2 regions of the Staphylococcus haemolyticus genome follow, and region 2 is predicted to be linked to the other one. Evidence: predicted binding sites of a transcription regulator. Region 2 holds the regulator's gene; the other holds the start of a gene.

What was found. The regulator NrdR, encoded in region 2, represses ribonucleotide reductase genes. The targets are predictions, from matches to a motif close to AACACNATATATNGTGTT.
Positions count from the first base shown of each region.
Region 1: nrdI (class Ib ribonucleoside-diphosphate reductase assembly flavoprotein NrdI) is a predicted target of NrdR. The motif match lies at 7,315-7,332, and genes of this name have one in related genera.

Region 1 is NZ_CP035291.1:2,067,662-2,083,720, forward strand. It holds gene EQ029_RS09985 (ferrated catecholamine ABC transporter substrate-binding lipoprotein SstD) at 1-530, opposite strand, end outside; gene EQ029_RS09990 (iron ABC transporter ATP-binding protein) at 646-1,428, opposite strand; gene EQ029_RS09995 (iron chelate uptake ABC transporter family permease subunit) at 1,425-2,384, opposite strand; gene EQ029_RS10000 (ABC transporter permease) at 2,374-3,342, opposite strand; gene nrdF (class 1b ribonucleoside-diphosphate reductase subunit beta) at 3,592-4,560, opposite strand; gene nrdE (class 1b ribonucleoside-diphosphate reductase subunit alpha) at 4,688-6,793, opposite strand; gene nrdI (class Ib ribonucleoside-diphosphate reductase assembly flavoprotein NrdI) at 6,756-7,154, opposite strand; gene EQ029_RS10020 (DMT family transporter) at 7,943-8,827, shown strand; gene queF (preQ(1) synthase) at 8,833-9,333, shown strand; gene EQ029_RS10030 (S-Cys-Gly-3M3SH uptake peptide MFS transporter) at 9,634-11,139, shown strand; gene EQ029_RS10035 (diacylglycerol/lipid kinase family protein) at 11,639-12,565, shown strand; gene EQ029_RS10040 (5' nucleotidase, NT5C type) at 12,638-13,171, opposite strand; gene hisC (histidinol-phosphate transaminase) at 13,346-14,401, opposite strand; gene EQ029_RS10050 (peptide MFS transporter) at 14,509-16,023, opposite strand.
Region 2 is NZ_CP035291.1:1,193,187-1,209,245, forward strand. It holds gene polA (DNA polymerase I) at 1-1,646, shown strand, start outside; gene mutM (bifunctional DNA-formamidopyrimidine glycosylase/DNA-(apurinic or apyrimidinic site) lyase) at 1,662-2,534, shown strand; gene coaE (dephospho-CoA kinase) at 2,551-3,159, shown strand; gene gap (type I glyceraldehyde-3-phosphate dehydrogenase) at 3,380-4,405, shown strand; gene nrdR (transcriptional regulator NrdR) at 4,661-5,131, shown strand; gene dnaB (replicative helicase loading/DNA remodeling protein DnaB) at 5,132-6,517, shown strand; gene dnaI (primosomal protein DnaI) at 6,518-7,438, shown strand; gene thrS (threonine--tRNA ligase) at 7,742-9,679, shown strand; lysine riboswitch at 9,729-9,904, shown strand; gene EQ029_RS05795 (amino acid permease) at 10,064-11,557, shown strand; ribosomal protein L20 leader region at 11,621-11,748, shown strand; gene infC (translation initiation factor IF-3) at 11,771-12,298, shown strand; gene rpmI (50S ribosomal protein L35) at 12,326-12,526, shown strand; gene rplT (50S ribosomal protein L20) at 12,581-12,937, shown strand; gene EQ029_RS05815 (NUDIX domain-containing protein) at 13,088-13,696, shown strand; gene EQ029_RS05820 (hypothetical protein) at 13,709-14,632, shown strand; gene tig (trigger factor) at 14,791-16,059, shown strand, end outside.

The DNA.
Region 1 (16,059 bases), 870 kb from region 2:
TTAACTAAGTTTTTCTCATCCGCACCTACGTAAACGATTTTAGCGTCTGGTGCAGCTTTTTTGAATTCATCTAAATTCTTCTGATTTGCTGTTCTACCTGAGATAAATATAACTTCTGGTTTAGCAGCAGCTACTTTGTCGAAATTAACTTCTTTAAGATTTCCAGTGTTAACATATTTATCATCTTTGAATTCTTTTAAGAAATCAGGTAATGATTCGTTGTTTTCACCTTTTGGTAAACCTTTAACTTTATCAGCCACACCTAATTCTTTAAGTACATCTAAAGCACCATAATCTAAGACTACTGCATTTTTAGGGTTTTTAGGAACTTCAACAGTATTGCTTACTTTCTTAGCGTCACTACCATCTCGTTCTTTACCTGAAGCTTCGAAATTATTTTTAATTTTCACAGTTTCTTTTGAATCTTTGCTGTCACTCTTAGAACCTGAATCATTACTACTTGATCCATTACTACAAGCTGATAATACTAATACTAAAGATAATACTAAAAATAAGACTGTTTTTTTCATATGTACGACTCCTCTAAAAATATTTAACCTTTATGCTGCGCATCAATTGGACTTCTCTCTTGTCTACGTCTTTGAATAGCATCACCCCTTTGAAATATAAGGTTAAATTATTTAATTATAAAAGTGAGTCAAAAGTGTCTTCATCGTAATACAAACAAATTCGTTGTCCTCTAATTTCTTCGATATGAACATCCATCTCGTATAATTGTTTTAAAATCTCAGCTTGTATAACGTTATCTTTTGTATCTGCTTTGACAATTTCACCATTTTTCAGTGCAATGATGTCGTCTGAATAGCATGAAGCAAAATTTATATCGTGTAGAACAATGACAATCGTTTTATTTAAGTCTTTGCAGAGGCGGCGTAACGTCTGCATGATCTGTACAGAATGTTTCATATCTAGGTTGTTTAACGGTTCATCTAATAATATATAATCTGTATCTTGAGCAATTGTCATTGCAATATAAGCACGTTGTCTTTGACCACCAGATAACGTTTTTATATTTCGATGACGAATGCTCTGGAGTTGCAATAAGTCTAAGGCATATTCAACTTGTTCATAATCTTCTTTCTTCATACGACCTTTTGAATATGGAAATCGACCAAAATTAACTAATTGCTCAACTGTTATATTCATTTCTGTATGATTCGTTTGCTTTAAAATACTTAATTTTTTAGCTAAATCATCATTTTTATAATCTACGACAGCTTTACCTTCAATCTTAATTGTTCCCTTTTCATACTCAAACAGACGACTAACAGCAGACAGTAAAGTACTTTTACCCGCGCCATTAGGTCCTATAAGCGATGTTAATCTACCTTTTTGAATGTCGACGTTAATATTTTTTAAAATTGGCTTATTCTGTATAGCTTTGTCTAAATTTTTAATTTCAATCAATTTGCACTTCTCCTTTTGACAAGTAAGTAAATGAAGTAACTTCCACCGATTAAATCAATGATTAAGCTAAACTCTGTTGTAGCTTCAAATAAGTTCTCAACGACCCATTGCGCCATAAATAAACTAATCCAACTAATTAATATCGTCGCTGGCAATATATATTTATGTTCATATGTCTTCATTAATTCATGGGCTAAATTTACAGTTAACAATCCTAAAAATGTAACAGGACCAACTAAAGCAGTGGAAATAGAAACTAATAGTGCCACTAATATGAGTAGCAAGCGCGTCATTGACTCGTAAGAAACACCTAAATTGATTGCTTGTGCTCTTCCAAGTAGTAGTACATCTAAATATGGACGCATTATCACGGTAATAATAATTAAGACAAGCAATAAACATGTAGATACTAATACCAACCGTGAGTTTGATGCTTCAAAACTCGCAAACATGGCACTTTGAACCGCTAAGAATGACTCAGGATCCATGATTAACTGAATAAAGCTAGTAATGCTTCGGAAGAATGTTCCTAAGATGACTCCTACAAGTAAAATGAAATATACTGAGAAATGTCCTAATTTAAACATGCCTTCAAAAAGCAATAATGAAAATAAGACCATCGCAATTAACGTCACAAAAAAGTTTAAATACACATTTGTAATCACTGCAGCTTGTGTACCAACTAAAAAAACTGGCAACACTTTTACAAATAGATAAACAGAGTCGAGACCCATGATTGATGGTGTTAATAATCGATTCGTCGTAATCGCTTGAAATATAACAACTGATGCCCCTATAGCACCACCAACAATGAGTATGAGTATTAATTTTCTTAATCGACTCTGAAATTGATATTGAAAAATTTCAAAGTCTAAACCTACTAATAAGTAAAATGCTGCCATGCAAATTGTCGCAATAATTAATATGATGATTTTCTTGTTAGAACTAATTTGCATAATGCTTTCTACCTTTCATTAGTAAGATTAGGAATATCACTGTCCCAAATACACCTATCGTTAATCCTATATTAATCTCATAAGGATAAACGATTAATCTACCGATGATATCAGCGAATAATACAAATATTGACCCTAACATCAACGTATGTGGAAGTGCATTTTTCAAATGGTCGCCTCTATACATTGAAATAATATTAGGTACAATGAGACCTAAAAATGGCAAAGTACCTACAGTAACAACAACTAAAGCCGTCAATGCTGCTGTAATAAATAATGCAATGTTTATAATTTTTTCATAACTTACTCCCAAATTATGACTAAAGTCTTTCCCCATACCAGCAATCGTAAAATGATTCGCAAAAATAAAAGCGATAATGAGTAATGGAACTACAAGATAAAGCACTTCATAACGTCCGCTTGTGATAATTGCAAAGTTACCATTCATCCAGTTGCCAATACTTTGCAATGCATTGGTTCTTAACGCAATAAAAGTAGTAAAGCTAGATACAATACCACCGATCATAATTCCTAATAATGGTACGAAGATAACTTCTTTAACACGAATCAAATTAATTAACTTCACAAATAAATATGTCCCTGCTAAACTCAATCCTACTGAAAATAGCAACTTGATTAGGATGTGACCTTTCGGAAAAAAGATAAGCGAAATCAAAATACCTAACTTGGCCCACTCCATTGTTCCTGCCGTAGTCGGACTTACAAATTTATTTTGCATCATCTGTTGCATAATTAATCCTGCTAACGCGAGTGAACTACCTGAAAGTAGGATACTAACCGTCCGTGGAATACGACTTGAGAACAAAATATTTTGTTGCTCTTCACTTAAGTGGAAAATATCTGAAAGAGAGAGCTGACTCACTCCAACAAATAAGGAGACTATAGTTAAACAAACTAATAAAATAAGTAAAACATAACCCTTAAATAAAAACTTCACTAATAATTCTCCTCATCTTGCTATACGTATTGAAATGATAATCGTTACCAACGATAATGATTATCATTGTCGTCAATATTAATATTAAAGATTACAGACGTGGATTTCAATAGTATTTTTATACATAAGTAAATATTTATTTTTGTCCAAATACGATGTACTCTTTTTAATACAAAAATAAGCCACTAAAATCGTAGTTGTTATCAACAACACTGAATCTAGTGGCTTATTAATGTTAATCTTTAATAATTAATTATCAAAAATGAAATCTTCGTCTTGTAAGGCTTCTACATTTAATGCCAATGTGTATCCGTCACCTTTAACTGAGAAGAAATCATGGTTTTTAGTTGTAGTATCTAATGCATTTTCAATGATAGGATTAAATTCTTTTTCTTCAAAGTATGGTTCAAAGCCTAAGTTAGATAATGCTTTGTTTCCATTGTATTGTACATAGTTCAATACATCTTCACTTAAGCCGATATCATCGTATAACATATGTGTATAAGATACTTCATTAGCGTATAAATCTTCTAATAATTTATACATCTCTTTATCTGCTTTTTGTTTTTCATTTTCAGATAGTTCGTTACGTAAACTTTGAGCATCTAATCCTGTAAACACACCATGGATCGATTCGTCTAGTAAAATCTTTCTAATGATTTCACCAGAAGTAGTCATTTTACCTTGTCCAGCTAAATATAAAGGATAATAGAAACCAGAGTAGAATAAGAAGGTTTCTAAAAATACACTTGATACCCTTGCAATATATTGATCATATATAGAGGCTTCTTTGCCCCACAATTTGTGATAGTTTTCAATAATTTTATCAGATTTATATTTTAAATGAGGCTCTTCTATTACCCAAGTATCTAGTAAATAGTTTGTTTCACTAGATGGAAGTAAAGTTGTAAATATATGTGAATAACTTTTCGCATGAATTTGTTCCATCATTGCCATAAATGAATACACTGCTTTTTTACGTAAGTCTGTTGTGTGTAACATAATCAACGGCATACCATCATCTGCTTGATGTGTATCCAACCCTGTTAATCCTGCTAACGCACGTTTGAATGTATTCTTCTCGTCTTCAGTTAGTGTCTTCCAACTTGCAATATCTTTTGATACTTTAAATTCTGTTTCTACCCACATTTGAGAAATATTTTGACGCCAAAACATATTCGTCATATCTTCTTGGGTATTCCAATTGACGGCCTTCATTTATAAATCCTCCTTAATTACTAAAAAGCAAATCTCATTCGTTTGGAGGATAAGTTGAGAGTCATTTTTAAGTTTTGACTCTACAACCTTCCTCCTTTTTAAAATTTGTTATCTTAAGTTTCTTAAATTAGATAGCACAGCTTGTACATTCTTCTACACTCAATAATTTATTACGAGTATAATATAGCGATTTAAGCCCTTTATGGTGAGCATAAACATATAATCTTGATAATTCACGTGTTGAAATTTCAGAATTCACATATAAAATTGTTGAAATACCTTGGTCCACGTGTGTTTGAATCGTAGCGATTAAATCTATTAATTTCATTTGGTCAGTATTGAATGCTGATTTATAATACCACATTGTTTCAGGAGACAAGAATGGCATTGGATAAAATGTTTCAGCATTACCATAAGTACGACGTTCAATTTGATCAACAATTGGCATAACTGAACTTGTTGCATTTTGTACATATGAAATACTTTGTGTAGGTGCAATTGCAAGTCTATATGCATGATATAAACCATGTTGTTGAACTTGTTCTTGTAATGCTTTCCAATCTTTAGCAGTTGGAATATCAATATGATCAAATAGTCGTTTCACTTTCTCAAATTTAGGTTCAAATTCTTGAGAAGTATAAAACTCAAAGTATTTACCACTAGCATAATCTGATTGTTCAAAGTCTTGGTATACTTCCCCACGTTCTTTCGCAATTTCCATTGAACGTTCTATTGAATAATAGTTCATCATCATGAAGAAAGTATTTGCAAAGTCTTTAGCTTCCTCTGATTCATATCCTATTTTATTTTTAGCTAAATAGCCGTGTAAGTTCATTACGCCAAGACCGACAGAGTGTAACTCACTGTTAGCTTTTCTCACGCCTGGTGCATTTTGAATATTTGCTTCATCACTAACTACTGTTAATGCATCCATACCTGTGTGAACAGAATCTTTAATTTTACCTGTTTCCATCACATTTACAATGTTTAATGAACCTAAATTACATGATATGTCGCGTTTAATTTCGTCTTCAATACCATAATCATTAATCACTGATGTCTCTTGTAATTGGAAGATTTCTGTACATAAATTACTCATTTTAATTTGACCAATATTTGAATTGGCATGAACTTTGTTAGCATTATCTTTAAACATTAAGTATGGGTAACCTGATTGTAATTGTGTTTGCGCAATCATATTCAACATTTCTCTTGCGTCTTTTTTCTTCTTAACGATATTTGGGTTTGCAACCATGTCGTCATAGTACTTTTCTAAATCAATATCATCTAATGTTACACCATATTCTTGTTTAACCGTATGTGGTGCAAACATATAGAAATCTTTGCCTTCTTTTGCTAAATCAAAGAATTTAGATGGCACTATAAGACCAGTAGAAATTGTTGATAAACGTAAGTCTTCATCAGCATTTACCTTTTTAGTGTCTAAGAACTCTTCTACATCATAATGGAAGATATTCAAATATACTGCACCTGCACCTGGACGTTGGCCTAGTTGATCAGCATAGCTAAATCCGCCTTCTAATGCTTTGGCAACTGGTAGCACACCTTTGGCTACACCTTTAATACCTTTGATAGCTTCACCACGAGCACGTAATTTAGAAAGATTTATTGCTACACCACCACCAATTTTACTTAATTGCTTGGCAGTAGAATCAATGAAATTGATAGAGTTCAAACTATCATCTACCTCTAGTAAGAAACATGATACTAATTCACCACGACGTGCGCGACCAGCATTCAAGAAAGTTGGTGTTGCAGGTTGATAACGTTGTTCGACCATTGCTAAGATAAATTGTTTCGCTTGCTGCTTATTACCATCCGCTAAATATAGTGCAACGATTGCGACATGTTGATTATAATCCTCTAGATATTGTGATTTATCATTAGTTTTTAGCGCATAATCTTTATAAAACTTACTAGCAGACATATAGCTTGCAAATTCAAAGTTGATAGATTTGGCGAATTCAGTGATTTCAACTAAATCTTCTTCGCTATATTTGTCAAAGACATTAAAATAAAAATTATTATCTACTAGATAGTGTAAACGTTCAATCTCACTGTCAAAATAAATTGTTTTGTCATGGATTTCTTCTAGATAAACCGCTAATGCTTCTTGATCTTTCTCCAAGTTAAAGAAACCATTGTCTTTACGTTTCGTAACTTCATTATTTAGTTCAATATGATTGTACTTTTTCTCGTTCATAATTTTCATTGAAATGCCCCACCTTATTTTTAAATTCAATAACATCTTTATTAGAACCTTGTACTTCAAATTTCATTAATAAAGGTACATGATATTCTTCGGAAATTGTTCTACCCGCTTTCGCAAAGTTTTGTCCCCAGTTACGGTTACCACTTGCTGCAACAGCGCGTAAATTATGATGATTAATTTCTAAAAACGATTGTACTTCTTTAGGCACTTCACCAAATCCAATTGTTCCCGTAACTAAAATATAAGGTTCTTCAAATGGATCTGTACAATTATCCTTAGTAATTTCCATTACATCTGAAATTTCACTTCGTTTAATAAATCTTCTTACATTACCTGAAAAAGAAAAATAAACTACTTTCATTGGAACGCCTTCTTTCGTCAGTCCATAATATTAATTAAAAAGAAGTTCTCTTAATAGATAAGAAAACTTGCTAGACAATAAATGCGACATATTTTAGACATTTAATTGGATGTCAACTAGCTGATGATTAATATACTAAAAGAAGTGACTTTCATTTCTAGCCACTACATGTAGTGTTCAGACTAAAATTTCGAGACTATTTCATCTATATGCTCGTTCGTATTAATAGTATTAAATTAGGAATTTCAACTTAAAATCAGTGTGAAATTGCCTTTAAAATGAATAATTTGTATAACACAAACTTTTTATACAACCACAACATGTTGTGGTTCGTTTCAAAATTTAATACTATATTCTGTGTTTCATTATACAGAATTGCTCTCTCAATTAAAAGTAACTATTTCGTGACAAAAGTTCGGAAAAACGTCTGAATGTGCATCAGACCAAACTTAAATTGGCGCAAATAATTATTTTCGAATATTTGATGTGTTTTAGTTGCATTTTTAGCAGCTAAATAAACCATTGAATTGTCGGCATTCTTGAAGACCAATCATTTAAATTATCAATATATTTTGCGCAATTATTCAAATGTTAATTATAATTTGCTTCAAAAACACGAATATAACATTTGTAAAAAAATAGCATTTAACGTGTTTTTAATATAAACAGAACATTTGTTCGCATTAAAATAATAATACATCTTGGTATTATTTTCAAGTATTTATGCATTAGCATTTGAATTATGCTACTATATATACGGTAATTTTTTATAAATGAGGCGATTAACCTTGAATCCAAAAGTTAAAGGTATTATTGCAATTTTAATTTCAGCTGTCGGTTTTAGTTTTATGTCAGTCTTTTTTAGACTCGCCGGAGATCTACCTGTATTTCAAAAATCCCTAGCTCGAAATTTTGTTGCAATGTTCATACCATTATTCTTCATATTTAAATATAAGCAACCTATGTTTGGGAAATTAAGTAGCCAACCTCTTTTAATTTCCCGATCTACACTAGGCCTTATAGGTGTCCTATTAAATATATACGCTATAGATCATATGGTGTTAAGCGATGCGGATACACTGATGAAACTCAACCCTTTTTGGACGATTTTACTCAGTTTAATTTTTCTTAATGAGAAAGTTCGAAAATATCAAATCATTGCTATGATTGTAGCAATCTTAGGTATGTTATTTATCGTTAAACCAGAGTTTTCTTCAACAATGATTACTTCTTTAGCTGGATTATTTTCTGGTATTTTTGCTGCCTCTGCATACACATGTGTTCGTGCATTAAGTACCAGAGAAGCACCATATACTATTGTTTTTTATTTTTCATTATTTTCAGTTGTCGTTTTAATACCGTTTTCAATCGCAACTTATGAGCCAATGACGACAATACAAATGGTTTATCTTTTAGGGGCAGGTCTTTCTGCTGCAGTTGGCCAAATTGGTATAACACTAGCCTATAGTTTTGCACCTGCAAAAGATATTTCTATCTTTACGTATGCTTCAATCATTTTCACGGCTATATTCGGATTTATTTTATTCGGTGAAACACCTGATTTCTATGCCCTTATCGGTTATGTCATTATTATTGGTGCAAGCTATTATATGTTCGAAAAGGCACGACGACAAACCGATATAACTAAACAACAATCTAACACTAAGGAGTGATTCAATTGACTCAAGGACGTCAAAAAGAAGAACTACAAGATATTACTTTATTAGGTAATCAAAATAATAAATATGAATTTGACTATACACCGGAAGTTTTGGAAACATTTGATAATAAACATCAAGGACGCGATTACTTCGTAAAATTCAATTGTCCTGAATTTACATCTCTTTGCCCAATTACAGGTCAACCAGATTTCGCAACGATTTATATTTCGTACATTCCAAATATTAAAATGGTAGAATCTAAGTCATTGAAATTGTACTTATTTAGCTTTAGAAATCATGGCGATTTTCATGAGGATTGTATGAATATCATTATGAATGACTTAATTGACTTAATGGACCCACATTATATTGAAGTTTGGGGCAAATTCACTCCACGAGGTGGTATTTCAATAGATCCATACACTAATTATGGACGTCCAAATTCTAAATATGAGAAGATGGCTGAACACCGATTAATGAATCATGATTTATATCCAGAAAAAATAGATAACAGATAAAAGATTAACTTAACCACTAAATCGTCAAACAATTTAGTGGATTTTTTCATTATTTGTGATATTTTATTCAAATTTACTATTGCCTATTAGTGAATTAAAGCGTATTTTATTATTATCATTTAAAATTCCAAAAGAGTAAGATGATCTAAATAAAGCAACTTATTCTCATTCAATTTTAAATCATCAACTCATTGACTGAAATTTCTAAAAATTTCTATTTTTAAGAAATTAATCAATTTTACTTATCATATTTATGATTTTAAATTTCAGTCTTTAAAGAAAGAAAGGATTGGGATACATATGGCAACAAACAATTCCCATGAACAAGCTGTTCAAACAATACCTCAGCGAGGGTTCTTCGGACACCCTAGTGGTTTAGGAGTACTATTCTTTGTAGAATTTTGGGAAAGATTTAGCTATTACGGCATGCGTGCCATGCTTATTTTCTACATGTATGATCAAATTAAAAATGGTGGTTTAGGAATTGATCAAACGACTGCAATGTCTATCATGTCAGTTTATGGCGCATTAATTTACATGTCTTCAATTCCTGGTGCATGGGTCGCAGATAGACTATTCGGTACTAGAGGGGCAACCTTGATTGGTGCAGTACTCATTATCATCGGACATGTTTGTCTAAGTTTACCATTCGCAATGTTCGGTTTATTCGCATCAATGTTCTTTATTATCATAGGTTCAGGCTTAATGAAACCAAATATTTCAAACATCGTTGGACGATTATATCCTGAGAATGATACTCGTATGGATGCCGGTTTCGTTATATTCTATATGTCAGTTAACCTAGGTGCGCTTATCTCACCTATCATTCTGCAACATTTCCTAGACGTGAAAAACTATCACGGTGGTTTCTTAATTGCAGCGATTGGTATGGCATTAGGTTTAGTATGGTATATGATTTTCAATAAAAAGAATTTAGGTTCTGTTGGTATGAATCCAACCAACCCACTATCTTCTGAAGAAAAGAAAAAATATGGATTAATCGTAGGTATCATTGTAGCAGTCATTGCGATTGTACTATTAGTTACATATTTCACAAACACTTTATCATTCAATCTTATTAGTAATACGGTTCTAGTACTTGGTATAGCTTTACCAATCATTTACTTCACTACTATGATTCGCAGTAAAGATGTTACAGATGTAGAACGTTCTCGTGTTAAAGCATTCATTCCTTTATTTATTTTAGGAATGTTATTCTGGGCAATACAAGAACAAGGATCAAACGTATTAAACATTTATGGTTTAGAACGTTCTGATATGAAAATGAATTTATTCGGTTGGACAACAGATTTCGGTGAAGCATGGTTCCAATCAATTAACCCATTATTTATTCTTTTATTCGCACCAATCGTATCTGCGATTTGGTTGAAAATGGGTAAAAAACAACCAAGCCTTCCAGTAAAATTTGGATTAGGTACGCTATTAGCTGGTGCTTCATACATTTTAATGGGACTTATCGGTATGAGTTATGGTGATACGCACTTCTCAGTAAACTGGGTTATCCTATCATACGTTGTATGTGTGGTTGGTGAATTATGTTTATCACCTACTGGTAACAGTGCGGCTGTTAAATTAGCCCCTAAAGCATTTAATGCTCAAATGATGAGTGTTTGGTTATTAACAAACGCATCTGCACAAGCACTTAATGGTACATTAGTTAAATTAATCAATCCTTTAGGGCAAACGAATTATTTCATCTTCTTAGGAAGCGTTGCTATTGTAATTACAGTAATCATCTTAGCTTTCACTCCTAAAATTTCAAAAGCAATGAAAGGTATTCATTAATCACCTTTGTATTGTTAAAAGATGACATTTAAACAAGATAATAAGTTATCATAAGCCCCTTCATAGTATTTTATAAGCTATGAAGGGTTTTTTTATAATTCTTATCTTTATTGAGACATTGACAAGAGCCTGAGCCTGGGACATAATTCAATGTCTCAGGCTACAAATATATATTGGCAGTAGTTGACTGAATTAAAAATGCACTTGTAACTAGCTTTTTTTAATTCTAGTCAACCTTGCCGGGGCGATGGGACCCTAGCAAAGAGAAGTTCACAAAGAAATTCTACAAGCTAAGCAAGCTGGGGATACAACGAAATAAATTTTGAGAAAATATTATTTCTGCCTCGCTCCCTCTATCTTGTATTTTCTTTGTATATCAACTAAAAAAATGTAATGATAAATACTTAAGCACTTGTTTTACTCAAATTATAATTAAGCAAATAACATTTCGGGTAAATAAATGTTAAATCAGAGTAAATAAATGAAAGTAGGCATACGTATGGGTCAAAAATTTAATCATGGTGTTCTTTTTTACCATGAACATAGTGGTCTCAAAGATATATATGAAGGTTTAGGAGAAGTAACTAAATCACTTACTACTATGTGCAAACACCTATCAATTCAACTAAGTGAAAATGAAGGCGACATTATTAAGTATTCTGAAAGAATTAAAAATCAAGAATATAGTAGTGATGTTGATATCGTTTTTATTCTAGGTGGCGATGGTACAGTTAATGAATTAGTTAATGGTGTTTTGGCAAATGACCTAAATGTACCTATTGGAATTATTCCTGGAGGTACATTTAATGATTTCACTAAAACATTAAACTTGAACCCTAACTTTAGTAAAGCTAGTGAACAACTTAAAACGTCTCACTTGGAATCATATGATGTTATGAAAGTGAATGGCACTTATGTGCTTAACTTTGTGGGATTAGGACTTATAGTTCAAAACGCGGAAAACGTGCAAGAAGGTCGTAAAGATATCTTCGGTAAATTAAGCTATGTTGGTTCAACTGTTAAAACATTAATGAATCCAGAAGATTTTGATTATACATTAACTGTAGATGATAAAGAACTTAATGGTAATACCTCTATGCTAGTCGTTGCTAACGGTCCTAATATCGGTGGCAGTAGAATACCACTTATGGATTTATCACCTCAAGATGGTAATTTGAATAGTTTTATTTTTGATAAACAAAGTTTTACTATTCTCAATGATGTGTTCAAAAAACGCGATAGTATGGATTGGAATGAAATTACAAACGGAATTGATCACATAGCCGGTAAACATATTACATTATCGACGGATCCAGTTATGAAAGTAGATATTGACGGTGAAATTAGTCTTGAAACGCCAATTACAATTGAAGTTCTACCAAAAGCACTTCAGATTCTAACTTTTCCAGAGAATGCTGAACAATAAGAATTTATTATACTAATATAAAAGCGATTAAGGTTAATGATAGGGTTATCATACCTTAATCGCTTATTTTAATTACTCTCCTAGAAAGAATGCTTCTACATCTTTCCAACCGTTAACACGTTTAAAACGTTCTTCACTTACATTGTGAGACGCAGTAAAAATGATTGGTTCACCTTCAAATATTTGTAATTGACGAGGATTATCATCTATTAAGTAATCTGTTTTCACTACATTTTTACGACCACAGAAGACAAATTGCTGTGGATCTAAAAATGGAAAGAATTCAAGTAACCACTCATATTTATCATGAAATGAAGTAGGAACATCCATAGCTGCAGTAGCAATGTAAACATCATATTGCTCAGTCAATTTCTTAACGACTTCTTGTGCATGAGGCATAACAGTTAAATTTCTAAAGAAGCCTGGCGCTCTTAAAATATCACGAACTAAACCATCATGCTCTGGTATTACATTTTTAAGCTTTTGTCCATTTAAAGACTCAACTGTAATTCCTAATTCCGTTTTTACGTTAACCGCTTCAATAATTGCACCTAACGTGTCTGCTAATACTTCATCCATATCTATTGCTATAGATTTTCTAGACATACTATCTCTCCCTTAATCATCACCTATATACTTTTAAAGTATAGCAAAAATTTAAAAGGGAGTGCTACAAGACATTTAGAATCTATTATAGCACCCCTTGCATAATCAACTTATGATGTACTTCTAAAACTCAACTAATCATTGTAAGTTAAAGAGCTTACGTATTAGACCAACTTAATAATCAAAATGTTTTAATACTTCAATCATTCTGTCATTTTGTTCTGGGAATCCGATTGTAATACGAACGCCAGTTGGAAACGGACGTGTGATACAACCCACTTTTAGTAACGCTTCATATAATTCTTGTGCTTTTTCAGTTACAACAAATACAAAGTTCGTCTGACTAGGTAAAAAATGTTTACTTTGTGGTATCTCAAAAAATTTTTCACGTTCTTTAGCATTTTTAGCTGTTACATCTTTCAAATACGCTTGATCTTCTAATGCTGCAATCGCTGCGTATTCTGAAATACGAGTGACATTGAATGGTGGTCGAATGATATTCCACTTTTCAATAGCTTCATTTGTAGCTACAACATACCCTACTCGCAAACCAGCTAATCCATATGCTTTAGAGAATGTTCTCAATAAGAATGCATTATCGAATCGTTCTTGCAATTTCAATGTATCTGGATAATCTTCTGCTGTCACAAATTCAAAGTAAGCTTCATCGATCAATACAGGTACATGACTAGGTACGCGTTCTAAAAAGCTTTCTAATTCATCGTGATTGAAATAGGTTCCAGTTGGATTATTCGGATTACATAGCCACACTAAAGCAGTCTCTTCATCGACCTCTTTAATAATATTCTCTAAATCAAACCCACCATTTAGTAGTGGTACTTGAACAACTTCAGCAGATTCTACAATAGCATTATGATAATATTGTCCAAATGTACCTTCACTTGTGACAATTTTATCTCCTGGCGTTAACACTGCTCTTGAAATCATCAAAATAACTTCGTCTAACCCCGCACCAAATAGAATTCGAGAAGGATCCACGTTCAAATGTTCACTAATTGCCTTACGTAATGAAGGTGAGCCCGTCTCAGGATAATAAAATAACTCATCCAAATGTGCTTGAACTGCTTGCTTTGCTTTTGGAGAAGGACCATATAAATTTTCATTTGAAGCAAGTTTATATAATTCGCCTTCTATACCGTGCTTTTCTTTAAGTGCTTGTGGTGATAATCCTGGTTGATACGCTGCTAATTGATTTAATTGTTGTTTCATTGCCAACCACTCCTTTTCAAAAAATTAAAAATGTTTATTCAATTATAAACCTGTTCCCCTAACATTGTTAAATTACAAGTCATTGACTAGTAAAAATTTATATTAACTTAATGTACACCATTCATCGCTTTCTTAACCATTGGAGAAATAGCTACTAAGATAACACCAATAAGCAGTGTAAACAATCCTGAGTATAAGAAGAACTCTTTCTCACTAATAATCTTAAATAATACAACGATTTGGCTATTGAGGCTTTGTGCAGTGGCGTTACTGAGCATCCACAATGCCATCATTTGTGCAGAGAACTTTGCAGGTGCTAATTTAGATGTTACAGATAACCCTACAGGTGAGATACACAATTCACCTAATGTAATTAAGAAGAAACTTAACACTAACCATATAGGGTGAATCAAATGCGCATCACTATTCAAAGGTATAATCATGACTAGATATGATAAACCTGCAAAGATGGCACCTAATGCAAATTTATATACTGTACTTGGATTATGTCTGCCTAATTTAGTCCATAAACTAGCAAAGACAGGTGCTAACATAATAATAAATACTGGATTGACAGACTGGAACCAAGCTGCTGGTATGTGGAAATCTAACGCACCATTAGTCAATTTAGCTAAGCTAAGTTCTGTCTTCTGGTCGGCAAAGTTAGCCAAAACGGTCGAACCTTGTTCTTGAATCATCCAAAATGCAACAGACGTAATAAACAACGGTATGTAACTATAAATTCTAGAACGCTCTTCTTTGTGTGTCTTATTACTTGATAACATATAAACAAAAATACAAATTGGTAACACGATACCTACAATCGTTACAATGACACTAAAACTAGATAAACTCAATTTTCCAATAAATTGCAAGATAAGTAGGATAATTGCGAAAATTACTACGACAATGCCGGTAATAATTGATAATCTTTTGATTTCTTCTTTTCTAAGTGGGTTAGGAACGCTTAAACCAGCCAATCCTAGATTCTTTTTATTTGTAATAAAATAAGTGACTAATCCGATGAACATCCCTATTGCTGCTACCGCAAAACCAAAGTGGAACCCTAATCTTGTTTGTAAGTAACCTGTTGCAAATGGTGATAGAAAACTACCTAAATTGATACCCATATAGAAAATAGTAAAAGCAGCATCTAAACGTCTATCATTGTGGTCATATAATTCACCAACTGTAGTTGAAATATTAGGTTTCAATAAACCTGTACCAATAATAAGTAGTAATAATGCTATCATAACCACTGTTAAACTACCTGGTATCGTTAACATGATGTGACCAAACATAATTAATATGCCGCCATAAAATAATGCATGTCTTGTACCAATGATTCTGTCTGCTATCCAACCCCCGATGGTACCAGACATATAGATGAGTGCGCCATATAATGATACGATTTGTAATGCTGTTCCCTGTGGCAAGCCGAAGCCACCTTTACTAACTGAATAGTACAGATAATAAGCTAGAATCGCTTTCATACCATAGTAACTGAATCGCTCCCAAAATTCAGTAAAGAATAGCGTACTTAACCCTTTGGGATGTCCAAAGAATCCTTTTTGAGGTACACTCTCAACAATCTCTCGTCTCGAATAATTTCTAGTATTCATTTTTCTCCCCCCTAAAAACCATACACGCTTTTTGTG
Region 2 (16,059 bases):
TACAGGATACAATTTTAAAATTTGGATTTTATGATGGAGTGGACCATGTTGTAATAGCTTCCGATCAACTAAAGGAATATCCTGAATTGATTAAATGGCTAGAGAATGAGACTACAGAAAAAATTGTTTATGATGCTAAAAAAACATACGTTGTTGCGCATAGATTAGATATAGATATAAAAAATATTGTATTTGATGTTATGTTAGCAAGTTATATTATCGATCCATCAAGAACGATAGATGATGTAAACTCTGTAGTAAGTAATTATAATCAAAATTTTGTCCAAGATGATATTTCAATTTATGGAAAAGGGAAAAAGAGACATGTCCCAGAAGACACAATATTAAATAAGCATATTGCTTCAATCACAGAGGCAATTTATGCCTGCAAACCTGAAATGGTTGCTGAATTAGAATCGCACCAACAAATTGATCTATTGTTGAATTTAGAACTTCCACTTGCACGTATCTTAAGTGAAATGGAAGAAACAGGAATTTATACGGATATTAATGACTTAAGACAAATGCAGTCAGAAATCCAAGGAAAATTAGATTTACTAATAAGTAATATTCACGAAGCGGCTGGGGAAGAATTTAACATTAACTCTCCTAAACAATTAGGTGTAGTATTATTTGAAACGCTAGAACTACCAGTCATTAAAAAAACAAAAACTGGATATTCTACTGCAGTTGATGTGTTGGAGCAATTACAAGGTCAACACCCAATAATTGACTATATACTTGAATATCGTCAATTATCAAAATTACAATCCACTTATGTAGAGGGATTACAAAAAGTCATAAGTAAAGATAACAGAATTCATACTCGCTTCAATCAAACATTAGCGCAAACTGGTCGTTTATCAAGTGTAGATCCTAATTTACAAAATATACCAGTCCGTCTTGAAGAAGGACGTAAGATTAGAAAAGCTTTTAAGCCTACTTCAAATGATAGTGTGATATTATCAGCTGACTACTCTCAAATTGAATTACGTGTACTCGCTCATATTACCCAAGATGAAAGTATGAAAGAAGCATTTATCAATGAAAAAGATGTTCATACTGCTACTGCGATGAAAGTATTTGATGTAGAAGCGAATGAAGTTAACGCTTTAATGCGAAGACAGGCTAAAGCTGTTAACTTTGGAATAGTGTATGGTATTAGTGATTATGGTTTGAGCCAGAGCTTAAACATTACTCGAAAAAAAGCAAAAGCATTTATAGATGATTATTTGGCAAGTTTTCCAGGTGTAAAACAATACATGTCTGATATTGTTAAAGATGCGAAAGCAGATGGATATGTTGAAACATTATTGCACCGTCGCAGATATATACCAGATATTAATAGTAGGAACTTTAATTTGAGAGGTTTTGCTGAACGTACGGCAATGAATACTCCAATACAGGGTAGTGCAGCAGATATTATTAAATTAGCAATGGTAGAATTTGATAGACAAATTAAACAAACGTCTTATCATGCTCAGTTATTACTACAAGTACATGATGAATTAATTTTCGAAGTACCTGCCAATGAAGTTGAAGATTTTAGTTTATTTGTTGAGGAAATTATGGAACACGCATTACAATTAGATGTGCCGTTAAAAGTAGATTCTAACTATGGATCTACATGGTATGATGCAAAATAGAAAGAGGAATTAGAAATGCCAGAATTACCAGAGGTTGAACACGTTAAAAGGGGTATAGAGCCTTATATATTGAATGCAACTATTAAAAGTGTGACATTTTCAAACAAAGTTATTGAGGGCAAACAACAAGGAAAAGAGACAATTATTAAAGGAATTAATTTGGATGGTTTCAGATTGAATAGTGAAAGTTTTAAAATAAAATCCATTGATAGAAGAAGTAAATATATTGTCTTCACTATTGAAAAAAATAACAACCAGCGTATTATATTAAGTCATTTAGGTATGGCAGGCGGATTTTTTATTGTCGATAAATTATCAGATATTAGTACACCTAATTATCGAAAACATTGGCATGTCGTGTTTCATTTAGATAATGGTAAACAACTCGTTTATTCTGATATTAGACGATTTGGTGAACTAAGAAATCTGGCTACTTATAATGATTATCCAGCTTTTCTTGAAATTGCGCCTGAACCGTTTGATGACAATGCATTAAACTATTTTTTAGACCGGATTAAACTTAAGAAATACCAAAACAAACCTATTAAACAAATGTTGCTTGATCATAAAATGATAGCAGGTTGTGGAAATATTTATGCATGTGAAGCGTTATTTAGAGCAGGCGTTTTACCTGAGAGGAAAGTAAAAGATGTATCTAATCAAGAACGACAAATGTTATTTTATTATGTTCAAGAAGTATTAAATGAGGGTATAAATAATGGCGGTACTAGCATTTCTGATTATCGTCATGCTGATGGCAAGACAGGAGAAATGCAATTACACTTAAATGTATATAAACAAAAGACATGTAAAATATGTGGTCATGACATTGAGCAAAAAGTCATTGCATCGCGAAATAGTCATTTTTGTCCACATTGTCAGAAATAAAGGTGAGTGAATATTTATGCCAAAAGTTATTGGATTAACAGGTGGTATTGCCACTGGAAAGTCAACGGTTTCTGAGTTATTAACAGCATTTGGTTTTAAAGTTGTAGATGCTGATATAGCTGCAAGAAAAGCTGTTGCAAAAGGAACTAAAGGTTTAGAACAAGTTAGAGCAGCTTTTGGTGATAGTGCTATCACTGAGGAAGGTGAAATGGATCGCAAATATGTAGGTGAAATTGTTTTTAATCACCCAGAGAAACGTTTAGAGTTAAATGATATTGTGCATCCTATAGTTAGAGAGATAATGGAAGAAGAAAAGCAATCATATCTTAATCAAGGTTATGATGTCATTATGGATATTCCACTTCTTTTTGAAAATGAATTACAAAATACAGTTGATGAAGTATGGTTAGTATACACGTCTGAAAGTATTCAAATTGAGAGGTTGATGGAGCGAAATCAATTGTCACTAGAGGATGCGAAAGCGCGCGTTTATAGTCAAATATCAATAGATAAAAAGAGTAGAATGGCAGACCATGTTATAGATAACTTAGGAGATAAGTTGGAACTGAAACAAAACTTAGAACAGCTATTGACTGATAAAGGTTTTATTAACAAAGAAAGATAAAATTTGCTTAAGCAATTATTTATGCTTCGGCTCTAATAGATGAATGATGTAAATGTTAAATTTTACATAGATAAGTCTATTAGAGCTTTTTTTGTTAACCAAATATTGTCGATTAAAAAATTTTTTAAAATTAATGGAAAACGCTTTCAAATTTAAATTAATATGTTACACTATTTTTATAAAGTATAACATATAAACAAACAATCAAGGGGTGCTTTAAATGTCAACAAATATTGCAATTAATGGTATGGGTAGAATAGGTAGAATGGTGTTAAGAATCGCATTACATAAAGAAGATTTAAACGTTGTAGCGATTAACGCAAGCTATCCACCTGAAACAATTGCGCATCTAATAAATTACGATACTACTCATGGTAGATTTGATAAAAAAGTTGAACCAATTGAGAACGGTATCCGTGTCGATGGACAAGATATTAAACTTGTTTCTGACCGTAACCCTGAAAATTTACCTTGGAAAGACTTAGACATTGATATTGTAATTGAAGCTACAGGTAAATTTAACCATGGCGATAAAGCAATTGGCCATATTAATGCAGGTGCTAAAAAAGTATTACTAACTGGTCCTTCTAAGGGTGGCCATGTACAAATGGTGGTTAAAGGGGTAAATGATAACCAATTAGATGTAGATACATATGACATTTTTAGTAATGCATCTTGTACAACTAACTGTATTGGTCCGGTAGCAAAAGTGCTTAATGATAAATTTGGCATCGTTAACGGTCTTATGACAACAGTACATGCGATTACTAACGATCAAAATAATATTGATAATCCGCATAAAGATTTACGTCGTGCACGTTCATGTAATGAAAGTATTATTCCAACTTCAACTGGCGCAGCTAAAGCTTTAAAAGAAGTACTTCCAGAATTAGAAGGTAAATTGCATGGCTTAGCTTTACGTGTGCCAACTAATAACGTGTCACTTGTAGACTTAGTTGTAGATTTAAAAGAAGATGTTACAGCTGAACAAGTCAATGACGCATTCAGAAATGCTGGACTAGATGGTATTCTCGATGTAGAAGACGAGCCACTAGTATCAATGGACTTCAATACAAATCCTAATTCAGCAGTTATTGACGCTCAAAACACAATTGTGATGGATGATAATAAAGTAAAAGTGATTGCATGGTATGATAATGAGTGGGGTTACTCAAATAGAGTAGTTGAAGTTGCTCAACAAATTGCTAAATTAATTGGCTCTGAAAATGTTGCAACGGCTAAATAATAAGATATCACTATAAATTAAAACGAGACTGTTAAATCTTTTGACTAAGATTTGATAGTCTCGTATTTTATTTTTATGTGATTTTGTATTAAAACTTTCACGCATTCTTGTCATTAAAGAAATATATTATGCATAAAACTAGATTTTTATTAAGATACTTTTGTTTTAGTTTAATTTAAATGAGAATTAGACTTCTTTTGTCAAGAATGCTTTTATAGTATAATGAATCATAATCTATTCAAGAGGGTGAAAGATATGAAATGCCCAAAATGTAGTTCAACACATTCGCGTGTAGTTGATTCTAGACATGCGGATGATGCAAATGCAATTAGAAGAAGAAGAGAATGCGAAAATTGTGGTACTCGATTTACGACGTTCGAACATATAGAAGTAAGTCCATTAATTGTCGTAAAAAAAGATGGAACTCGAGAACAATTTTTAAGAGAGAAAATTTTAAATGGTCTTGTTAGATCTTGTGAAAAGAGACCAGTACGTTATCAACAATTAGAAGATATTACTAATAAAGTTGAATGGCAGCTACGTGATAGCGGACAAACTGAAATATCTTCGCGAGATATTGGTGAACATGTTATGAACCTGTTGATGCATGTCGATCAAGTTTCTTATGTGAGATTTGCTTCAGTTTATAAAGAGTTTAAAGATGTTGATCAATTGTTAGCATCAATGCAAGGTATCTTGAACGATAATAAACGGAGTGATCTATAAATGAGTTTACAATCGTATGAGTATGGTTTGAGTCCACATGACGGTTTTAAAGTGTATCGTCAGTTCCAATTTAATCATAATCATTTGGAAATACTTAATAGATTGTATATGCCATTAATTGGCGCGCAAGCGATAGGTACATATCACTTTATGAACCAATTCGTGAATAGTGATGACACATTAACGCATTACACAATAATGAATGAATTGAAAATGAATTTATCAGAATTTAGACAGTATATGGATTTATTGGAAGCAATCGGTTTATTTAAAACATATGTAAAGCATGATGAACGACAATCATTTTTTATTTACGAATTGATACAACCACCAACTGCCTATCAATTTTTTAATGATCCTATGTTATCAATTTATCTATATAACCAAGTCGATAAACAACGTTTTAAAAGCTTAAAAAATTATTTTAAAAAGCATGATTTTGATTTAAGTGGGTTTCAACAAGTAACTCGCAAGTTTACTGATGTTTTTAAAATTCCACACTCAAGCGTTACTATTGATGCTTCATCAATTAAAAAAGAAAAACCATATCATGGTATTGATTTATCCAATGTATCATTTGATTTTGAGATTTTAAAAGAAATGCTACGTCATCATTTTATTAGCGATGAAATTATAACTAAAGAAGCTAGAGATTTAATTGTTCAATTGGCTACATTGTATGGTTTAACAGAAGATGCTATGAAACGAATTATATTGAATTCTATTACAAGTAATCAACAATTATCATACGAAGAAATGAGAAAGCATGCACGTTCGTATTATTTAATTGAACATAATCAACAATTACCTGAATTAGAGCCTAAGGCAAGTAATCATAATGAAGTGAATAGTAACAATCAATCTGTGTCTTCAAGTCAACCAACTTCCAATGATGATTGGTTTCAATTGTTAGAGGAAACAAGTCCAGTAGATATGTTGGCGTCATGGTCAGAATCAGAACCAACATTTCAACAAAAGAAAATGATTGAAGAGTTAGTCGAAAGAGAAAAATTAAGCTTTGGTGTAATTAATATTCTTTTACAATTTGTAATGCTAAAAAATGAGATGAAACTACCTAAAACATATATTTTAGAAATCGCATCTAATTGGAAAAAATTAGGTATTAAGACTGCAAAAGAAGCATATAACTATGCGTTAAAAGCAAATGAATCAAAATCAGAATATAAAGGTAATGACCAACGTCAATCAAGAAAGCGTTATTCAAAATCACGTGAGATTGTATCTAGAGAAAAAACACCTAAATGGTTAAAAAATAGAGGTCAAGAAAAAACTGATAAAGAAACGACTAAAGAAGAACAAGAACAGTTTGAAAAGGAAAGAGCTGCGTTTCGTGAACAACTAAAACGCGATTGGGAGGAGGATTAAATGAAATCATTCAATAGTATTATCAAATCAAATGGCGATTTAGAAAAAAGAATTGCTAAAATTAAAAAACAAGTCGTTAACGATCCTGATGTTAAATCATTTTTAAATGAACATCAATCTGAATTGACCAATGAAATCATTGATAATGACTTAAATGTGTTGCAAGAGTATAAAGATCAACAAAAAAATTATGATGGGCATGATTATGAAAATTGTCCGAACTTTGTTAAGGGTCATGTTCCTGAATTATATATCGACAATAATAGAATTAAAATACGTTATAACATGTGCCCTTGCAAAATTAAACACGATGAAGAAAGATTTAATTCTCACTTAATCACATCACACCATATGCAACGTGATACATTAAACGCTAAGATGAAAGATATTTATGACACTGATTTGAACCGATTAGTTATTGCTAAAAATGTAAATGATATCTGTAAACAATTAGTTAATGGAGAAAATGTAAAAGGAATGTATATTCACGGCCCATTTGGAACAGGGAAATCATTTATTCTAGGTGCAATTGCCAATCAACTTAAAGCTAAAAGTGTTGCTTCTACGATTGTTTATTTACCTGAATATATTCGCACACTCAAAAGTGGTTTCAGAGATGGGAGTTATGAAACAAAGTTACAACGAATAAGAGAGGCAAATATATTAATGATAGATGATATAGGTGCGGAAGAAGTAACACCTTGGGTTAGAGATGAAGTAATTGGACCATTATTACACTATCGCATGGTTCAAGAACTACCAACGTTTTTCTCATCGAATTTAAATTTTGAAGAGCTAGAACATCATTTATCTATTACACGTGAAGGTGCGGAAGAAACAAAAGCCGCTAGAATTATTGAAAGAATTAAATCTTTATCAACGCCATATTATTTGGATGGTAAAAATTTAAGAAACAATTGAAATTTAAAATAACTATTGTATAATTAAGATAAATCTTAATCGTTGAAATAGTTGAAGATATGATAATTTAATCCATGTTATACAGCGAGCTAATGTATGATGAGAGATTAGCTAATAAATTAAATTATTACTCCTTCATCATTAGGTGTTGGTAATCAATGCCCGGCTCAAGACCGTTATCTTAAGTAGAGATATTTAGCTATTGCTAAATAACTAGGGTGGTACCACGACGAACTCGTCCCTTTTTTTAGGGGCGAGTTTTTTATTTCAACGAAATTAGAATTTAATTATGGAGGTTTTCTAATGGATCAAATAAATGTTCAATTCCCAGATGGAAATTCGAAAGCGTTTGATAAAGGCATTACAACTGAAGAAATTGCACAATCAATTAGCCCTGGATTAAGAAAAAAAGCGGTTGCTGGTAAATTTAAAAATCAAATGGTCGATTTAACTAGACCGTTAGAAGAAGACGGTTCAATTGAAATTGTGACTCCAGGTAGTGATGAAGCGCTTGAAGTTTTACGTCATTCTACTGCCCATTTAATGGCCCAAGCTTTAAAACGTTTATATGGGGATGTTAAGTTTGGAGTTGGCCCTGTTATAGACGGTGGATTCTATTATGATTTTGATATGGATGAAAAGGTTTCGTCAGATGACTTTGAAAAAATTGAAAAAACGATGAAACAAATTGTTGATGAAAATCATAAAATTGAACGTAAAGTTGTATCAAGAGAAGAAGCTAAATCATTCTTCAAAGATGATCCTTATAAATTGGAATTAATAGACGCTATACCTGAAGATGAAAGTGTTACTTTGTATTCGCAAGGTGAATTTACTGATTTATGTCGTGGTGTACACGTTCCTTCAACTTCAAAAATCAAAGAATTTAAATTACTTTCAACTGCCGGTGCATATTGGCGTGGTGACAGCAATAACAAAATGTTACAGCGTATTTATGGTACAGCATTCTTTGATAAAAAAGATTTGAAAGCACATTTAGAGATGCTTGAAGAGCGTCGTGAGCGTGATCACCGTCGAATTGGTAAAGATTTAGAGCTATTCACTAATAATCAATTAGTAGGTGCAGGTCTTCCATTATGGTTGCCTAATGGTGCTACAATTCGTAGAGAAATTGAACGTTATATAGTTGATAAAGAGGTAAGTATGGGTTATGACCACGTATATACTCCAGTGTTAGCAAATGTTGAGTTATACAAAACTTCTGGACACTGGGATCATTATAGAGATGATATGTTCCCACCAATGAAATTAGATGAAACAGAAGAAATGGTATTACGACCTATGAATTGTCCACATCATATGATGGTCTATAATAATCGTCCTCATTCTTATCGTGAACTACCTATCCGTATTGCAGAATTAGGAACTATGCACAGATATGAAGCTAGTGGTGCTGTATCAGGATTACAACGTGTACGTGGAATGACATTAAACGATTCACACATATTTGTTAGACCTGATCAAATTAAAGATGAATTTAAACGTGTTGTTAACATGATTCAAGAAGTATATAGTGACTTTGGCTTTGAAGATTACACATTCAGATTAAGTTACAGAGATCCAGAAGATAAAGAGAAGTATATGGATGATGATGAAATGTGGAACAAAGCTGAAACTATGTTAAAAGAAGCAGTCGATGAAATGGGATTACCATATGTTGAAGCAATTGGTGAAGCGGCATTCTATGGTCCAAAACTAGATGTTCAAGTTAAGACTGCTATGGGTAAAGAAGAAACTTTATCAACTGCTCAAATTGATTTCTTATTGCCAGAACGTTTTGAACTAACATACATCGGTAGCGATGGTGAAAATCATCGTCCAGTAGTTATTCATCGTGGCGTAGTTTCAACTATGGAACGATTTGTAGCGTTCTTAACTGAAGAAACTAAGGGTGCATTCCCAACTTGGTTAGCACCTAAACAAGTTGAAATAATACCTGTTAATGTTGACTTACATTATGACTATGCTAGAAATTTACAAGATGAATTAAAATCACAAGGTGTACGTGTAGAAATTGATGACCGTAATGAAAAAATGGGGTACAAAATTCGTGAAGCACAAATGCAAAAAATACCTTATCAAATAGTTGTTGGTGATAAAGAAGTTGAAAACAATCAAGTCAATGTACGTAAATACGGCTCTCAAGATCAAGAAACAGTTGAAAAAGATGAATTTATTTGGAATTTAGTAGATGAAATTCGTTTGAAAAAACATAGATAGTCTTGATAAAAATGATAGCTTAATGTATATTACTATATAGTTAATTAAAAAAAGAGTTAGAGGTTGCGTCTTTAATTAGTAACACTTCAGAAGTTATTAAGGAACGTATGTTGAAAGTGTGGAAGGTAAAGATGCCGAAATGAATGATACCCTTAATTATCATTTGTTGGGACAGTTATCGAAAAGAAACTGTACTGTCACAATTTGTGATGTGCTACCGACATAGATTAAGCAGATGGTTGCATATCTAAAGGTATGCAACCATTTTTTTATGCTTTAAAGAATTATAAACTATTTGGAAGTATAATTTGAATGCGTTCATAATCATCGCATAACACAACAAAACTATTTTAGTTAGCCTCTACTGTAAGAAAGGGAGCTTCTATGAAAAAAGTCGAAAATCAAGATGATGGAATCAAAAGAGGACTGAAGGACCGCCATATTTCTATGATAGCAATGGGTGGTTGTATCGGTACCGGATTATTTATGACCTCTGGGGGAGCAATACACGATGCAGGGGCATTAGGTGCTTTAATTGCATATGCGATTATTGGAGCTATGGTATTCTTCCTCATGACATCTTTAGGTGAAATGGCAACGTATTTACCAGTGTCTGGTTCATTTAGTACTTACGCAACACGTTTTGTAGATCCATCTTTAGGATTTGCGTTAGGTTGGAACTATTGGTTTAACTGGGTTATTACAGTTGCAGCAGATGTAACCATTGCTGCACAAGTCATTCAATATTGGACACCTATGGCTGGTATTCCAGCATGGGTTTGGAGTTGTATATTCTTAGTTATTATATTCGCACTAAACTCTTTATCTGTTAGAGTTTATGGTGAAAGTGAATATTGGTTCGCTTTAATCAAAGTTGTAACAGTCATTATCTTTATCATTATTGGTCTTTTAACGATACTAGGTATTATGGGTGGAGAATTTGTAGGTTTCGAGACATTTACGAAAGGTGACGGACCAATTCTAGGTGGTAACTTAGGTGGAAGTTTATTATCAATTCTAGGCGTCTTCCTAGTTGCTGGATTCTCATTCCAAGGTACAGAGTTAATTGGTATTACAGCTGGAGAATCTGAAAATCCAGAACGCGCTGTACCTAAAGCTATTAAACAAGTATTCTGGAGAATATTATTATTCTACATATTAGCAATATTTGTTATAGGTATGTTAATCCCTTACGATAGTAATGCATTGATGGGTGGCGATGATAATATTGCTACTTCTCCATTTACACTCGTGTTTAAAAATGCTGGGTTAGCTTTTGCGGCATCATTTATGAATGCAGTTATTTTAACATCAGTTTTATCAGCAGGTAATTCAGGTATGTATGCATCAACACGAATGTTATATTCTATGAGTAAAGATAAATTAGCTTTCCATTCATTTGGTAAAACGAATAAATATGGTGTGCCATACTTATCTTTATTTGCGACAGCGATTTTAGTTGTTATTATTTTCTTAGTGCAAAAACTAAGTGGTGACGCATATGAATATATTGTTGCTGCAAGTGGTATGACAGGCTTTATCGCATGGGTAGGTATTGCAATTAGTCACTACAGATTTAGAAGAGCTTTCGAAAAACAACATCATAGTAAAAGGGAGTTGAAGTATAAAGCTAAATGGTTCCCATTCGGTCCTATATTCGCAGGCTTGCTCTGTGTGATTGTCATAATCGGGCAAGATGTTGATTTTATTAAAACAGGTCATTTCGATTTAAATCGCTTCATTATCACATATATGGGAATCCCAGTTTTCTTAGTATTCTTTATTTATCATAAATTGAGATATAAAACGAAGATAATTCCATTAGATAAAGTAGATTTAAGACAAGATGTTTCAATGGATGAAGTAAAACATCACTAATATTAAAATAATTGTTGACTTATATGATATACACTGATATGATTATTAACGTTGAATACGAAACGTACCAAGTAGAAACACCCGTTTCTCACCTGTAGCGACGCATCAAGCAGTTGGCAGGTTAATCATGTCACACATTATATGTGTATGAGAGAAGAGCGGGCATTCTATGCTCGCTCTTTTTGCTTGGAAAATTTCGTAAAATTTTGGGAGGTGTCAACCATAGCAAAAGATCAAACGCAAGTTAACGAAAAGATTCGCGCTAAAGAATTACGTTTAATTGGCCAAAATGGTGACCAAATTGGTGTTAAATCAAAACGAGAAGCATTAGAAATGGCTGAACGTGTTGAATTAGATTTAGTAGTTGTAGCACCAAATGCTAAACCACCTGTTGCAAGAATTATGGATTATGGTAAATACAAATTCGAACAGCAGAAAAAAGAAAAAGAAATGAAAAAGAAACAAAAAGTTATCAATGTTAAAGAAATACGCCTAAGTCCAACTATTGAGGAACATGATTTCCAAACTAAGTTGAAAAATGGTCGTAAATTCTTATCTAAAGGCGATAAATGTAAAGTTTCTATTCGTTTCAGAGGTCGTGCAATCACTCATAAGGAAATTGGTCAGCGCGTATTAGAAAAATTCGCTGACGAATGTAAAGATATTGCCACTGTTGAACAGAAACCTAAAATGGAAGGGCGTCAAATGTTTATCATGTTAGCGCCTATTAACGAAAAATAATTCACTATTATTAGGAGGAAATGAATCATGCCAAAAATGAAAACTCACCGTGGAGCAGCTAAACGTGTTAAAAGAACTGGTTCAGGTCAATTAAAACGTTCAAGAGCTTTCACATCACACTTATTTGCAAATAAAAACACTAAACAAAAACGTAAATTACGTAAAGCTAAATTAGTTTCTAAAAGCGATATGAAACGAGTAAAACAATTATTAGCTTATAAAAAATAATTGTAATTGATAAATGTACGATAATTAATTGTTATATCTAAGGAGGAATTTAATATGCCACGAGTTAAAGGTGGAACAGTAACAAGAGCACGTCGTAAAAAAACGATTAAATTAGCTAAAGGTTACTTCGGTGCTAAACACACATTATATAAAGTAGCAAAACAACAAGTAATGAAATCAGGTCAATACGCTTTCCGTGACCGTCGTCAACGTAAACGTGATTTCCGTAAATTATGGATTACACGTATTAACGCAGCTGCACGTCAACATGACATGAGCTATTCAAGATTAATGAACGGCTTGAAAAAAGCTGACATCAATATTAACCGTAAAATGCTTTCTGAAGTTGCTATTTCAGATGAAAAAGCTTTCGCAGAGTTAGTTTCAAAAGCTAAAGAAGCTTTAAAATAATTGATTTATAAAAGATGACTTTGAAGTCATCTTTTTTTGTTTTCAAATAATTAAGAATTGAAATTATAAATCGTTAATGCACCTTTATTTGTTCTTTGGTGATCGAGTTTGATAAAATGCTAATTAAGAAATTATTGTAAGGAGAACACTATGTCTAAATATGATGAGCAAATTATAGTTGTACCAAGAGATATCCTTTTTGAACAAGAGTCAAATGCTTTTAACGGCTTTTTAACTAAAAATGATCCACAAGGTGAAGCGATATTTAATACTTTTTCTAATTATGAAGTTAAAAGACGTGGAGATATGGAAGAAGATCCTTCATATAAACAATTAATATCATATTGTCTTTTAGAAAATGAGAAAAATGAAATATTAGTATACAAAAGATTAAGTGGTGGTGGAGAGTCACGTTTACATGGTCAATCTTCTATCGGTGTAGGTGGACACATGAATGATGTGATTGGCGCAAATTCTGTAAATGAAGTTTTAAGGGTAAATGCTCAAAGAGAGCTAGAAGAAGAAGTCGGTTTATTAGAAGCTAATTCTCAGAATTTGGAATATATAGGTTTTATAAATGATGATACAAACGATGTGGGTAAAGTACATATAGGTGTAGTTTTTAAAATTAAAGTTAACTCAAATGATATTGAAGTACGTGAAACAGATACATTAAAAATTCAATGGTTAGAAAAAGAGCGTATTGATAATAATGATGAATTTGAAACATGGAGTGCATTAATTTTAAAAGATTTATAGGAGGGATACAACATGTCAGACATCATCCCTTTTCCAAAACTACAACAAAAATTGTATAAAGATATTAAATCATCTCATAACAGTCAACATTACGAAACAGTATATCAATTAATTGAAGATTATGAAGCACAATTTGAACTAGATGAGACATTAGCCTTAATTAAATGTGATATGTTATATCATTTGAATTCGTTTTTGGAGTTAAGAGAAGAAGCTATTGTACTTTTAAAAAGAGGCATTCAAGCGTATGATGAGTTAATGTTATATTATATCAAGGCGTTAAATGGCTTAGGTCAGTATTATGAGTCTGTAAATGTTATCAATCAAATTATAGACGAAGTTCAAAGTCATAAAACAAGAATGGCGTTATTTCCATTAAAGGAATATGCTCAATCTCAACTCAATGAAGATAAACATATCACAAGCCAATCATTGGCTAAATTTAATACACTCAATGTGAATGAACAAATACAATTAGTTCTTAAATTAATTGATAATGGGCATTATGAATTTAAAGAAACTATAGCCTTTTTATTATCTAATGAGGTTGAGGCAGACAATTTAAAAAGTTTAATGTTAGAATTTTTAAGATTTGCTGGCTACAATACACCAATTAATATTAACAAGATGAATTATTCAGTTAACGTTATTCCTAATGAGCTTAATGGTTTGGAACATACTGAACTTAAAACTCAAGTAATTCCTCGAGTAATTGATAAGCTAGAAAATGGAGCACTCAATATCATTGATGAAGCAATACATACCATGAATAATCATGCTATATTACTATATCCACTTAATGTATTCGATTTATACACTTGTGATGATTGGATTACTGGTTATGATGTTTACTTTAAATCAATGATTGGTATACAAACTAATGAAGATAGTTTAAAAATATTAAATTTTATTAATAGTCTTGATGGTCAAATTTGAGCAAATTATTTTATATTGTTAAATTAATTCGTTAAAGTTAGATTATTGAATTTTAAAAGTGTTTTAAACCCTATAAAAGACTGTTTGTGTCCGTATAGGACGTGTGCTATAATAGGGAAGTTGAAAAAATAAAAATGTAATCATGGAGGTATTTATACATGACAGCAACTTGGGAAAAAAAGGAAGGTAACGAAGGATTATTAAAAGTTACAGTTCCAGCAGAAAAAGTAGACAAAGCATTAGATCAAGCATTTAAAAAAGTAGTTAAACAAATTAACGTGCCTGGTTTCCGTAAAGGTAAAGTGCCTCGTCCTATCTTTGAACAACGTTTCGGTGTAGAAGCATTATATCAAGATGCGGTAGATATTCTATTACCTGAAGCATATGGTGAAGCTATTGATGAAACTGGAATCAATCCAGTAGCTCAACCAGAAGTTAATGTTACACAAATTGAAAAAGGTAAAGATTTTGAATTTGAAGCTACTGTAACTGTTGAACCTGAAGTTCAATTAGGTGATTACAAAGGTTTAGAAATAGAAAAACAAGATTCAGAATTAACTGATGAAGATTTACAAGAAGCAATTGACCATAGCCTAGGACACCTAGCTGATATGGTAGTTAAAGAAGATGGTGCTGTTGAAAATGGAGATACAGTAAACATTGACTTTGATGGCTATGTTGATGGCGAGCAATTTGAAGGTGGACAAGCAGATGGTTATGATCTTGAAATTGGCTCAGGCTCATTTATTCCTGGATTTGAAGATCAATTGGTAGGCGTTAAAACAGGTGAAGAAAAAGATGTAGTTGTAACTTTCCCTGAAGAATATCATGCTGAAGAATTAGCTGGCAAAGAAGCTACTTTCAAAACTAAAGTAAATGAAATTAAATATAAAGAAGTACCTGAATTAGATGATGAAATTGCAAATGAATTAGATTCAGATGCTAACAGTGTTGATGAGTACAAAGAAAACTTACGCAAACGTTTATCAGAACAAAAAGCTGAGGAAGCTGAAAATGTTGAAAAAGAAGAAGCAATTAATAAAGCAACTGATAATGCTACAATCGATATTCCTCAAGCAATGATTGACACTGAATTAGATCGTATGGTTCAAGAATTTGGTCAAAGAATCCAACAACAAGGATTAGATTTACAAACTTACTTCCAAATTTCAGGTCAAGATGAATCTCAATTAAGAGAACAAATGAAAGATGATGCAGAACAACGCATTAAAACAAACTTAACACTTTCAGCTATTGCCGATAAAGAAAATATTGAAGCAAATGATGAAGATATCGATAAAGAATTAGAAAAAATGAGTAAACAATTTAATATCTCAGTTGAAGATATTAAAAATACTTTAGGTAATACTGACATTATTAAAAATGATGTACGTATCCAAAAAGTAATTGACTTACTTAGAGACAAT